2 linked regions of the Tolumonas auensis DSM 9187 genome follow. The protein of the gene in region 2 interacts with the protein of the main gene of each other region in a pairwise test. Links are inferred from orthologs where the notes say so. Each region holds a gene or a part of one and is shown on either strand. Other genes may lie near its edges.

Evidence for each region. Proteins that work in one complex are often made in the same cells at the same time.
Region 1: the proteins of mrdA (region 2) and TOLA_RS13330 interact in binary tests that used the Escherichia coli proteins (3 or more experiments, as listed by UniProt). The link is inferred for Tolumonas auensis DSM 9187 from one-to-one orthologs.

The regions. Positions count from the first base shown.
Region 1 is NC_012691.1:2,864,292-2,870,121, forward strand. The notes cover bases 1-3,165. They hold TOLA_RS13330 (penicillin-binding protein 1A), read right to left. Parts: upstream 2,774-3,165; coding sequence 227-2,773; downstream 1-226. Other genes in these bases: TOLA_RS13325 (Ig-like domain-containing protein), read right to left, coding at 1-89; pilM (type IV pilus assembly protein PilM), read left to right, coding at 2,986-3,165. In the rest of the region: more of pilM, read left to right, coding at 3,166-4,020; TOLA_RS13340 (PilN domain-containing protein), read left to right, coding at 4,008-4,577; TOLA_RS13345 (type IV pilus inner membrane component PilO), read left to right, coding at 4,595-5,242; TOLA_RS13350 (pilus assembly protein PilP), read left to right, coding at 5,239-5,784; TOLA_RS13355 (type IV pilus secretin PilQ), read left to right, coding at 5,788-5,830. UniProt on the Escherichia coli protein: Cell wall formation. Synthesis of cross-linked peptidoglycan from the lipid intermediates.
Region 2 is NC_012691.1:3,103,297-3,111,517, reverse strand. The notes cover bases 2,180-5,068. They hold mrdA (penicillin-binding protein 2), read right to left. Parts: upstream 4,623-5,068; coding sequence 2,736-4,622; downstream 2,180-2,735. Other genes in these bases: rlmH (23S rRNA (pseudouridine(1915)-N(3))-methyltransferase RlmH), read right to left, coding at 4,626-5,068; rodA (rod shape-determining protein RodA), read right to left, coding at 2,180-2,739. Outside these bases: TOLA_RS14510 (septal ring lytic transglycosylase RlpA family protein), read right to left, coding at 1-663; mltB (lytic murein transglycosylase B), read right to left, coding at 653-1,624; more of rodA, read right to left, coding at 1,636-2,179; more of rlmH, read right to left, coding at 5,069-5,096; rsfS (ribosome silencing factor), read right to left, coding at 5,100-5,435; holA (DNA polymerase III subunit delta), read right to left, coding at 5,505-6,542; TOLA_RS14475 (LPS-assembly lipoprotein LptE), read right to left, coding at 6,542-7,033; leuS (leucine--tRNA ligase), read right to left, coding at 7,037-8,221. UniProt on the Escherichia coli protein: Catalyzes cross-linking of the peptidoglycan cell wall. Responsible for the determination of the rod shape of the cell. Is probably required for lateral peptidoglycan synthesis and maintenance of the correct diameter during lateral and centripetal growth.

The DNA of each region.
Region 1 (5,830 bases), 240 kb from region 2 along the record:
CCACCACTGATATCCGTTCCGCCACCACCGCATGCGGTTAACAATGTGCCAGCAACCAACAAAGCAAACATATTTTTACGATAATTCATATTTATTTCCCTGACTAATGTCTTTATCCGAGCTCTTTACATACTCAAACATTATTAACCAAAATCAGGGAAAAGCAATTGAGACCTACGATCCACATGGATCAGGTCTCAATTTCTTAAAAAAGATTAAAAAACACTCAAAAAATATCATCCGTACCCGTATCTCCACCGGCTGGCGTCGGAGATTCCGGAGTCTGGGTTTGTGATGGTCCTCTTGCATCGCCGTCATCAAACAAAACGCTTTCCTGCTGACTGACTGCAGTTGGTTCACTACCCTTCTCAAAAAACTCTTCCCGGCTACCAGGCGAAGATCCCGACATAGCTAACCCGGAATAGTTATTAACTTTAACTGTCACCACATCATCCGGCTGAGCAAAAGCGCGATCAGGCGTTCCGCGTAACGCTACCTTCATGTAATCAATCCAGATAGGTTGAGCGGCACTGGCTCCATATTCATTACCTGCGATACTCCGGCCAAGAGCCCTGCGGTGGTCATCAAAACCAACCCATGCTGTAGCAACCACGTTAGGGGTAAAACCACTGAACCAGGCATCTTTGGCTTCATTGGTCGTACCAGTTTTACCTGCCAGATCGGTACGTTTAAGCTCTTTAGCCGCCCGCCAGCCTGTCCCCGTCCATCCACCAAGGCCCCGATCAGCGCCACCATATATCGCTGAATGTAATGCTTCCGTTATCAGGAAAGCATTCGCACCAGTGATGATCCGCGGGGCCTGTTTGGCAGAGGTAACCGGATCGATCGGACACTGACTATGCCAGTCGCCTAATTCATCATTGTAGGCGTTAACACTGTCTAAACCTGTTTCGGCTAATTTGCCACACCCTGCACAGGCAATCTGAGGTAAAGCTTCATAAACTACGCGCCCGGAAGCATCTTCAATACGATCAATGAAATAAGGTGTTACCTTAAACCCGCCATTCGCAAAAGCAGCATAGCCGGTAACCAATTCCAGAGGCGTAAACTCTGCCGTCCCCAAAGATATTGATTCATTCCGTTGCAGGCTACTCTCAGGGAAACCGAATAAACGCAGGTGATTCAAGACATTATCAATACCCACACTGCGCAATAACCGGACAGTGACTACGTTTTTAGACCGAGCGAGAGCTTCCCGCAGAGAAATCGGGCCATCATACTGCGGCGGGGAGTTTTTAGGGCTCCAGCCTGAAGTGCCACCATCCCATTGGGTAATGGGTGCATCATTGATGATCGAGGATAATGTGAATCCATTTGCCAGCGCGGAAGAGTAAATAAATGGTTTGATGTTTGAACCAATCTGTCTCCGGGCCTGATCTACACGGTTAAATTTGCTGATTTCAAAGCTGAAACCACCAACTAACGCCTGAATGGCTCCGTTTTTCGGATTTAACGCAACAAATGCCGCATTTGCATCAGGAATTTGCGCCAACCGGAGTTGATCACTATTTTCATCCTGCCACACCCAGATCAAATCGCCAGTCTGCAGAATATCGGCAGCCTTCCGGGGAGTAACACCTTGCCGTTCATCACTGATAAACGGGCGAGCCCATTTCAAGCCATTCCATGAAATAGTGGCATCAAGCCCGCCTTTAATAATGACAGTAACATCCTTACTGTTTACCGCCGTCACAATGGCTGGCTCAAATGGTTCATAGCTAGGTAAATCAGAAAGATAATTACTGATTTGTTCAATATTCCAGGCCGCACCTTTAGTCCAAAGGTGTTTTTCAGCCCCCCGATAACCGTGACGGATATCGTAATCGAGCAGCCCTTTAAATACGGCTGAATGAGCTGCTTGCTGCTGGGCTGAACTTATCGTGGTATAAACCTGATAGCCTTTGCTATATGACTCCTCGCCATAGGTATCCAGCATAAACTTTCTGACCATCTCTGCCAGATAAGGCGCATCAAGGCCCACATTCGTACCGTGATATCGTGTGACTATCGGCTCTTTTACTGCTTGCTGATATTCATCCTGATTTATCATGCCAAGCTGCAACATTCTGGATAAAACCAGATTTCGTCGGGCTAACGCCCGTTGTGGTGAGCGAATAGGATTCAGCATTGACGGCGCTTTAGGTAAACCGGCAATAACAGCAATTTCACCTAGTGTGAGTTGGTCTACCGTTTTCCCGTAATAGACTTGAGCTGCCGCGCCAACACCGTAAGAACGGTATCCGAGAGGAATTTTATTCAGATAAAGAGCAAGAATTTCGCCCTTTGTTAATTCTCTTTCGATACGCCAGGCCAGAAAAACTTCCTTAACTTTTCGCGAAAGTGTTTTTTCCCGGCTTAAGAAAAAGTTACGGGCGACCTGCTGCGTAATCGTGCTGGCCCCCTGGCGCATTTGACCAGAAACAGCCCAGACAACACCAGCACGGGCAATACCAATCAAATCAATCCCGGGATGCTCGTAGAAACGGGAGTCTTCAATGGCCAGAAATGCCTGCTGCATTTGTTGCGGGATCTGTTCCAGCTGCAAAGGAATTCGCTTTACATTGCCGAACTCAGACATCAATTCGCCATCAGCGCTATAGACTCTGAGCGGTGTTTCCCAAGTGGTATCTTTTAACGTAGATACATCAGGTAATCCTTTCTCTAAATGAAAGTAAAAAGCAGCGACAGCAGCGATTCCAATTGAGGATAATAAGAGCACTAACCACAATAATCGCTTTAACCATTTCAACATAACCGGAGCATCCACAATCCAAGACCCTATGGGCGTGCAGTATATAGTGTTATCTGCTTCAAATTCGAGAGAATTGAAGGACACATTCGTATCGCAAAAAACTGGCCATACGGCTATAGTTAGTTTTACGTTTGGCGCATCGCGTCTATTTTAACAATATAAGCATGGATGCCTCTATGGTCATGTTTCTAAAAAAGAGCACGAATACTCCCATGTTAGGAGTTGATTTCGGTAGCAGCACAATTAAGGCTGTTGCTGTGTCAGGTGATGCCGAGAATTTTTCCATTGATGCCTGGGCCGAAATAGCAACCCCCAAAGGTGCCATAAGGGACTTCCAATTGCAGGATGTCGACAAGGTTTCTCAGACATTTAAACAATTATTAAGGATGTTGCCCGGTAAATACAAATACGCAGCTACTGCCGTGAATGGATCAAGCGTCATTACCAAGATCACACAGGTAGCCAGCAACATAAACCAGACTGACTTTGAAAATATCGTCATGATGGAAGCAGAGCAACTGATTCCCTTCCCTCTTGACGAAGTAAGTCTCGACTTTGAAGTCTTAGGACCAAACACTACAGACCCGTCCCGCAATGATGTACTCATATGCGCGGCACGTTCCCAGTCAATTGCCAGTGCAATCAGCGTATTTAATGATTGTGATCAGACCGTCAAGGTCGTCGACGTTGGAATGCACGCGCTGACCCGTGCTGTGGTTTCAATGGAAAAATCATTACAAACAACAGATGCCAACAAATACTGTGCTGTAGTTGATATCGGCGAATTATCTCTGAGCTTTGGAATTATATTCCAGGGCGAATTGATCTACTCTCGTTTGCAGGATTTCGGTGGCGCAAGTCTCACCCGCTCCCTGGCTACATTCTATAACTTACCACCGGAAGAAGCTGAAAACGTGAAGCTGAAAGGCGCACTGTCTTCCTATACCGATATTGATGTTATCAACTCTTATATCAACCAGCTCACTCAGCACATAAAAAGAAATATTCAATTATTTTGCAGCTCCTCCGGTCACCGGACTGTGGACGTTTTAGTACTGTCAGGCGGCGGCAGTTTGATACCGGGTTTACGCCAGCAATTAGCACTACAACTGGAAATGGATGTCAGACATCCGGATCCTGTTCTGTTATATAACCAGCATAAGCTGGCAGATAATTTTGGCCATGGCGCTAAATATATGACTGCGCTCGGATTAGCTTTAAGGAGTTTTACACCATGTCAAATATAAATCTCCTGCCGTGGCGCGAATCTGCCAAAGAGCGCCAGAAACAAGCGTTCTTCATTCTGATTGGTGTAAGTTGCGCTGTTGCTGCTGCCGGTGTATTTGCGGTTAACCAGTATTTTAATCATCAAATTAGTGCTCAGAATCAACGGAATCAGTTCCTGCAACACGAAATAGCCATACTCGATACTGAGATTGGTCAGATAAATGAGATAAAGGCGCAGAAGCAATCGCTGGTAAACAGAATGAAGCTGATTGATACATTGCAACAAAGCCGTAACGTATCTGTCAGATTATTCAATGATCTGCCTGTTGTTGTGTCGAATGGTGTTTATTTGCAATCGCTCAATTTTAGTCCGTTAGGAATCGACGTAGTAGGAAAAGCTGAAGCGTATAACCGTGTGGCAAGTACGATGCGTTTGATTGATGGAAGTGGCTGGTTAGGACAAACCACAATCAACTCTATTTTTGCCAATGACACCACGCTCATGAAATTGAGTGAATTTTCAATGCGATTCTCAGTATTGAACAATAATAAGTCTAATCCCGCTCCGAAACAGTAAGAGCATAGGGGGCGTAAATGAATATTCAAGAATTAAATGATTTAGACATTAATGATGTTGCATCGTGGCCGGCACTTGCGAAAGGTATTTTAATTGCCTTTATTTGTGCTTTGATTGGCGGGGCTGGTTACTATGCACTTATTGCTGACTCCATAAAGAAACTTGATCAAACCAGACAGCAAGAAGTTGAACTCAAGAGTCAGTTTGAAGTCAGAGCAGCGCAGGCCAGTAGTTTAAATGCCTATCGTCAGCAAATGATTCAACTAGAGGAAATGCTCAAAACCCAGTTAAAACAACTACCGGATAAAACCGAAATCGCGGGGCTTCTTGATGACATCAGCTATATAGCTACTAATAATGGGCTCAAATTGCTGCGCATCAACTGGGAACCTGAGATTAGAAAGGAGTTTTATACTGAACTTCCAATGAGAATAGATATATCAGGCCAATATAGTCAACTTGGACAGTTCTCTGCGGATATTGCGGCATTACCAAGAATAGTCTTGCTCGGTAGTTTCACTGTAAATAAAGATGCCGGAACTGCTGGAGCTAAAGAGGGCAAAGAAGGAAAAGCGAATAACATTATTATGTCTGTTCAGGCTAAAACCTACCGTATTGACCCTAATCAAAAACAAACCAAAACTAAGGGAACGGTGAAGAAATGAAATACAAAATACTGATCCTTTTTCTAAGTACGGTTATGATTTCAGGTTGTGAGCAAAACTCTGATCTGCAGACCTATGTCGCTCAGGTAAAAGCCCGACCAGCGCAGCCAATAGATCCACTGCCAACGATTACGCCTTATGAGCCAATGGCGTTTATTGCTCAGGAATCTCGGAATCCTTTTATTGATCCGCAACCTGAGCAGGGGCAACTATTTAGCAAAACAAAAGTAAAATGTATTCAACCCGATATCACCAGACCGAAAGAAGAATTAGAGCAATACTCTCTGGACAATCTGATGATGAAAGGAACACTTTCAGATGATCGGGGATTATGGGGGCTGGTACTGGCACCCGGAGGTATCGTATATCGCATTACTGCGGATCAATACATAGGTTTAAACCATGGCAAGATCACAAAAGTAACTAAAAACGATATAGAGGTAGTCGAGATGATACCGGACGGTAGTGGTTGCTGGAATAATAGAACAACTACACTGACGCTTAATACGTCCACTACTAACGCCAACAAAAAACAGGGATGAGTCATGCGTACTAACAGACTATTTAACTCAGGATTATATACGGCGG
Region 2 (8,221 bases):
GACGGTAACCAGACGGGGCGGAACGCCATAGCGGTGCTCGACATCGGAAGCCACCTGTCTGGCTTGCTTTAAATTGTTGGTTGCCAGCAGCTGGATCGTGCGGGATTGATGCTGCGCAATCAGTTGGTCGGCGTTGGCCGGCCGGGGCGGATGGATCAGTTCAACATTCACCCGGGCAGTACCGGAACCGATGATCCCCAGGCGGGAGGCGGCACCGTGTGACAGATCGAGAATACGATCACCATGGAACGGCCCCCGATCATTCACCCGGACAATCAGCCGGCGGCCATTTTCCAGATTGGTGACCCGCAGATAACTGGGTAACGGTAAATTCTTGTGTGCGGCGGAGATATCTTCCTGATTATACAGCTCGCCATTCGAGGTGTATTTACCATGAAATCCCGGGCCATACCACGAGGCGGTGCCTTCGGTGGAGTATTGCTGAATACCATTCCACACCTTGTAGGGCTGACCGAACACTTCATAGTCTTTGTTGCCAATCCGGCTGGGCGGTTCGAAACGGGGAACGGCTCCATTGACATCGATCAGTGGTTTTTTCGGTTTAACCGGCGTGGAGGGTGTGGATGGTTGCTGACTGCTGCAGGCAGCCAGCAAGAGTAACGAGAGAAAACAAGCAACAAAGTTATACGGTTTAACGACCATAGTATTGTTTCGCGATCTGCTGACTCAGGTTATGAACCGCCATGGCATACAGCGGACTTTTATTATAGCGGGTAATGACATAAAAATTCTGACGCGCGACCCAGTATTCAGAATAGTCCGGTTGTGCATATTGCAGTAATGTGACCGGTGTATCTGCTTGCAGTGGCGTCTTCACCCGGACACCGGCATTCTGCAGTTCCTGCCAGCGCTGTTTCAGTTCGACCCGATCCTGAACTTTACCGGCTGCGGTTGGCCGGGTCAGCTGAGCTGCTTCCACCACCGCATCACCCATTTTCCAGCCGTGTTTATGGAAATAGTTGGCCACACTGCCAATGGCATCGGTCGGGTTGCTGAACAGGTCTTTATGACCATCACCATCAAAATCAACGGCATAGGTGAGGTAACTGGACGGCATAAACTGACCCATTCCCATGGCACCGGCATAGGAACCCTGCCGGGCTTTCAGATCCCAGCCCTGCTGATTGCCCAGCCGGATATAGTTGACGAATTCCTTGCTGAAAAACTCGGTGCGCGTTGGATGATAGAACGCCAGCGTATACAGCGAATCAAGCACCGGATGTTTGCCCATATTGCCGCCGTAGAAGGTTTCCACACCGATGATGGCCACAATCACACTGGCCGGCACGTTGAAGGTTCGCTCGGCACGGGCCAGATCCGCCGCGTGGGTACGCCAGAAATCAACCCCTTGCCGGATCCGTTTTTCTGTCAGAAACAGCGCTTCGTATTCATACCAGGGTTTGCTTTCTGCCGGACGTTTATACGCATCCAGCACGGCTTGACGAAAATCCGCCAGTCCGGTGGCGCGGGAAATCTGTGACATCGGTACGCCGGTCTGCTGGCTGAGTTCCTGCATCCGGGCAAGATCCTGCGGACGTAATGTTGCTGCCGCGGCGTCCGCAGCCATAAAGAGAGAAAGTCCCAGTGCGAGTAAACGTTTCATATTATTCCTGCTCAGGCTAAAAGTCGGCGATGGGTATGGATCGACATCAGAATACCAAAACCGGCACACAGCGTTATCATAGCGGTTCCGCCATAACTGACCAGTGGCAGGGGAACACCCACCACCGGCAGGATGCCACTGACCATCCCGATATTGATAAAGACATAAAAGAAAAAGGTCAGGGACAACGCACCGCCGAGCAAACGGTCGAAACAATTCTGCGCCTGCAGACTGATATGCAGGCAGCGGTACAGGATCAGCAGATACAGCACCATCAGCACGATAAAGCCCATCAGGCCAAACTCTTCGCCGATGACGGCAAAGATAAAGTCAGTATGCCGTTCCGGTAAAAAATCGAGCTGCGACTGCGTACCATTCAGCCAGCCTTTACCAAACAGACCGCCGGAACCAATCGCAATCTTGGATTGAATAATATGGTAACCGGTACCCAGCGGGTCGCTTTCCGGATTCAGGAAGGTCAGTACCCGCTGGCGCTGATAATCATGCATCAGGAAAAACCACATCACCGGCATAAAGGCGCACAGCAACACGCCGGCGCTGATGATCAGCCACCAGTTAATCCCGCCCAGAAAAATGACAAAGATGCCGGATACCGCCACCAGGATCGCGGTACCGAGATCCGGCTGTTCCGCGATCAGTAATGTCGGGATCAGCACCAGCGCCAGTGCAATGCTGACATGTGCCAGCCGTGGCGGCAGCGGATGCCGATCCATGTAGGCAGCAACGGTCATCGGCATCACGATTTTCAGAAATTCAGACGGCTGAAACTTGATGAAGCCGAGATCCAGCCAGCGCTGAGCACCTTTGCCGACATGACCGAAGATCATCACGCAGAGCAATAAAACGATACAGGCCAGAAATGCCGGCGGGGCCCAGCGGGCATAGAATGCCGGTGAAAACTGCGCCATTACCAGCATGACGGTGAATGCCAGTGCGGTATGTACCAGCTTATTGAACAGCATATCCGGATGCTGACCGGAGGCGGAATAAAGCACCACCATACTGAAGGCAATTAGGGCGATGATGGCAAACAGCAATGGCAGATCGACATGGATCTTCTGCCACAGCTGATATTTATTATTTTCTTCGTTCAATGTGCCGTCGCCTCATCATCTTTGATGCCATCGTCATATTTGCCAAGCAGGTAAGCGTCCATCATGGCGCGGGCAATCGGTGCTGCATTTTTGCCACCACCACCGGCATTTTCCAGAATAATGGCACAAACCACGGTGGGGTTATCATACGGTGCAAAACTGACGAACAATGCGTTATCCCGGTGTTCTGCTTTCAGTTTTTTGGCATCATAACGCTGGTTTTCTTTCATCCCCACGACCTGTGCCGTGCCTGATTTACCGGCTGCTTTATACGGTGTACCGGCAAAGGCATGACGACCGGAGCCTTCCGGTCCGTTATTAACCAGATACATCCCTTCCAGTGCGACACCCCAGTAACTGTCATCTTTTACCTGAATCGGTTCCTGTTCGGCGGGGATGATCCGCTGTTGTTTGTCGCCATTGCCAAACGCCATACCAATATGCGGCGTAATGATCCGGCCATGCTGTGTCAGAATACTGTGTGCCCGCGCCAGCTGGATCAGGGTTGAGGTCCAGTAACCCTGACCGATGCCCACGGAAATCGTATCACCCTGGAACCAGGGTTGGCGGTGCCGCTTCTGCTTCCATTCCCGGGATGGCATGATGCCGGTGCTTTCTTCAAAAACATCCAGACCGGAATAATTGCCGAAACCAAAGCGGGTCATGTATTCATTGATCTTGTCGATCCCCACGCGGTACGCCAGATCGTAGAAATAGGTATCCGCAGAGACTTCAATCGCGCGGTATACGTCCAGCCAGCCATGTCCGCCACGGCGCCAGTCACGGAACTTGCGTGCGGTCCCCGGGATCTGGAACGTCGCGCCACCGAAGTAGCGATAATAAGGGGTAATCGCGCCTTCATTCAGGCCCATAATGGCCAGCAGAGGCTTAACGGTTGAAGCGGGCGCATAGCCGCCCTGTGAAATCCGGTTGATCAACGGACGGTCCGGATCTTTCAGTAATGCGGCATACTCTTTGCCCGTGACACCACGGACGAAGATATTCGGGTCGTAGCTGGGGGCGGAGACAAACGCCAGTATCGAACCGTCACGCGGATCCATCATGACGATACCGCCCTTGCGGCCCTGCATGAGTTCGTAAGCGCGTTTCTGCAGCTTGATATCAATACCGAGGTAGAGATCCTGTCCGGCCTGCGGTGGCTGGAATTTCAGCGTACGTAACACCCGGCCTTTATTATTGACCTCGACTTCCTGATAACCTGCCTGACCATGTAATTGATCTTCATAGTATTTTTCGACACCTTGCTTACCGATATCGTGGGTCGCGGCATAGTTGGGCAATTTGCCGTCTTTATCCAGCCGTTGCAGATCTTTGGTATTGATCCGGGCAACATAACCCAGGGCATGTGTCAGTACATCGGCATACGGATAGTGCCGTTTCAGGTAGGCTTCAATGCTGCTGCCGGGAAAACGGTACTGATTGACAGAGAAGATCGCGACCTGCTCTTCGTTAAGCTGTTCTGCCACGGTGACCGGATTAAATTTCCGGTTATGCCGCGCTTCAGCCAGGATCCGCGGGATATTCTCAGGATCCAGTCCCAGCAGATCGGTCAGTTCCTGCACGGTCTGTTTCAGATTGGTCGTTTGTTCCGGGATCAGTTCCAGACTGAACTCCGGCTGGTTCTCCGCCAGTAATACGCCGTTGCGATCGAAGATCAAACCGCGCGGCGGAGCACTGGGGATCACTTTGATCCGGTTGCTGTTGGAACGGGTCTGATAATTCTGATACTGCTCTACCTGTAAATAATAGAGGTTGCCAAGCAGCATCGAGATCATCAGCGCAATGACGAATACAGAAAACCATACCCGTCGTGCAAACAGTGCACTTTCCTGCGCTTTGTTCTTAAAGGCAATCCGGGTCATGAGTTATTCGCGATGATAAGGATGGTTGGTGGTCAGACTCCATGCACGATAGAGGCTTTCTGCGACCACAATACGAACCAGCGGATGCGGCATGGTGAGCGCGGATAAACACCAGCTCTGTTCCGCTGCGGCTTTACAGGCCGGCGACAGACCTTCCGGGCCACCGATTAACAAAGCGACATCACGGCCATCCTGTTTCCAGCTTTCCAGTTGCTGTGCCAGCTGTGGCGTGGTCCAGTTTTTTCCGGGCAGATCGAGTGTCACAATGCGGCTTGATTTACCTACTGCGGCCAGTGCCTGTTCACCCTCTTTTTCCAGTATCCGGGCAATATCCGCGTTCTTCCCGCGTTTACCGGCAGGAATTTCGAGCAGCTCCAGCGGCATATCCTTCGGGAAACGTCGCTGGTATTCATTAAAGCCGGTGGTTACCCAGTCAGGCATTTTGGTGCCAACGGCAATAAGCTGGATCTTCATCGATCAGGCAGCCTTGCTATTACGGTTCCACAGTTTTTCCAGCTGATAGAGATGGCGTGCATCGTTTTGCATGACATGCACCATCACTTCACCCAAATCGACCATTACCCATTCGCCGTCACTGTTGTTATCCACACCAAACGGCATCATGCCGGCATGACGAATTTCTTCGGCAAGGTTTTCAGCGATTGAGCGTACATGGCGGTTAGAGTTACCGGTACAGATGATCATGCAGTCGGTAATGTCCGAAATGCCGTGTACGTCCAGCACCATAATATCGCTGGCTTTCATGTCGTCGAGCTTGTCTACGACGAAGTCTTGTAGTTGTTTACCTTGCAAGAAGATGTTCCTCCGGTTAATGAGCGCGCGATTATAGCATGCAGCTGTGCGGGATCAGCATTCGCTTTTTCAGAGTTGTACCGGTAAGGTAAAACGTAATGAAGTGCTGCCGCGAAATGCCAGTGAAAGGGTCTGCAGCCATTGCCAGGCTGTGGCACTGTCGAAGGTGCGGTTACTGCGATCCAGTTCGCTCATCATCCGTAACATGTCGCGTAACTGGTCCGCCGGCAGGCGTTGCATGGCCTGCTGTACCAGCGTTTGCCGGCTTGGCCATATTTTGGCCGCCTGCAGTAACGAGGTGAGTGGTTGGCGGGCATCCTGTGCCAGGCGTAATGACCAGAGCAGCTCCAGATCTTTGGCCAGCGCCCAGGTCAGCATACCGGGTTCAACCCCTTCATCCCGCAGCTGTGCCAGCATGCGCAGGGCGCGCTGACTCTTACCTTCCAGCAAGGTATCCAGCCATTTGAAGGGGTCAAAGACATTGTGCCGGGTGATGTTGTGCTGCAATACCGCCACGGTCAGTGGCTGGGGGAGTGCCAGCAGCGCGAGTTTTTCCAGCTCTTGGGCGGCTGCCAGCAAGTTACCTTCGAAGGCATGACACAGAAAGGTAATGCCATCATTGTCGATACGTAAGCCATTCTGCTGGCTGCGCAGTTTCATCCAGCGCGGGAAATAGCGGGCATCCGGCAAGGCGACCGGGATATAAATCCCTTGTTTATCCAGTGTCGTGAACCAGCCGCTTTTGCTCTGACTGCTGTTCAGTCGCGGGCCAAGAATAATCAGCAGCAGATCCGGGTGCAGTTGCTGCTGTAATTCGCTGATCCGTTCTGCCCACTCTTTTGGCAGTTTGTCACCCAGCTCGATCTCAATAATTTGCCGGCTGGAAAACAGACTCAGACTTTGACTGCAGGCATGAATATGATCCCATGGCAGCGGTTCTTCGCTGGCGCTGAAGCGGTAAACATCGGTAAAACCCTGTTCCCGGGCGACATGACGGATTTGCTGCAACGCTTCCATTTTCTGTAATGGTTCGTCGCCAAAAATAAGATAGCAGGCACGAAGGCCTGCTTGTAACTGTTCAGCTAATTGTTCGCTGAAGACCCGCATCAGAAGACGACACGGCTGAGCTGGATCAGGATCAGATCTGCGGTCTGAACTTCCATCTCATTGCGCAGTTGTGCCTGTTCGCGGGAAGAGGCCAGCGCCTGTGAGGATTTGTTCAGGAACACCCGGCTGAAGCGGGCACTGAATTTCTGCAGTGGTTTATGCGGCAGGGTGATGCTGTAATCGGTATTAAACAGCATCACATATTCCACGACCTGGCTGCGGTTATCCAGCGAGGCAGCACTGTTACTGACACTGATATTACCCAGATTCAGCACCGGAACCTCGTCGCTGCTGTCAACCAGCTTTACACCGGAATGACGCAGACGTGTGGTGACCAGGCGATAGATATCGCTGCGGTCATCACCTTCCACATGGATCGCTTTCAGCTGCGATGGCAGTAATTTTTCATCCATACTGCCCCGCATATGAAAACCACAACCGGTGAGCACGAGGCTCACCAGTATCATCACACCACAAACCAGTCGTTTCATAGATTAGCCAACCACGATATTGAGCAGTTTGCCCGGGACATAGATCACTTTACGCACGGTCAGATCAGCAGTGAACTTCGCCACAGTGTGATCCTGCATCGCCAGTGCCTGTACCTGTTCCTGGGTGGCATCGGCAGCCACGGTCAGCTTACCGCGCACTTTACCATTGACCTGTACCACCACCAGTTTTTCGTCTTCCACCATCGCGGCGGCATCGGCTACCGGCCAGGCGGCCTGATCGATATCCGCATTACCCAGCGCCTGCCACAGATGGAAGCAGACATGCGGGGTGATTGGATAGAGCATCAGTACGACGTTGGTCAGCACTTCCTGTACCAGTGCGCGATCCTGGTCTGACTCTTGTGGTGCTTTCGCGACACGGTTCATCAGCTCCATTACAGCAGCAATGGCGGTGTTGAAGGTCTGACGACGACCAATGTCATCGCTGAACTTGGCAATGGTCTTATGCAGTTCACGGCGCAGTGTTTTCTGCTCATTGCTCAGGCTCGCCACGTCCAGTTCTGGTGCGGCACCTTTCGCAGTATGTTCGGCCACCGCTTTCCACAGACGTTTCAGGAAACGTTGTGCACCATCGACACCTGATTCCTGCCATTCCAGCGTCATATCGGCTGGTGAGGCAAACATCATGAACAGACGTACGGTGTCGGCACCGTAACGTTCCACCATCAGTTGCGGGTCGATACCGTTGTTCTTCGATTTCGACATCTTGGTCATGCCGGCGTGGATCACTTCACGGCCTTCATTATCCACTGCTTTGATGATACGGCCTTTTTCGTCACGCTCTACTTTGACATCGGTCGGGCTGACCCAGACGCGGGCACCGTGTTCGGTGTAGTAGAAGGCATCAGCCAGCACCATGCCCTGACACAGCAGGCGAGTGAACGGTTCATCGCTCTTCACCATGCCGGAGTCACGCAGCAGTTTGTGGAAGAAACGCGCATACAGCAGGTGCATACAGGCGTGTTCGATACCACCGATATATTGATCTACCGGCAACCAGTGGTTAGCACGATCGGTATCCAGCATGCCTTGTTCGTAATCCGGGCAGCAGTAACGGGCGAAATACCAGGACGATTCCATGAAGGTATCGAAGGTATCGGTTTCGCGCAGCGCAGGCTGACCGTTGTAGGTCGTTTTTGCCCACTCCGGATCGGCCTTGATCGGGCT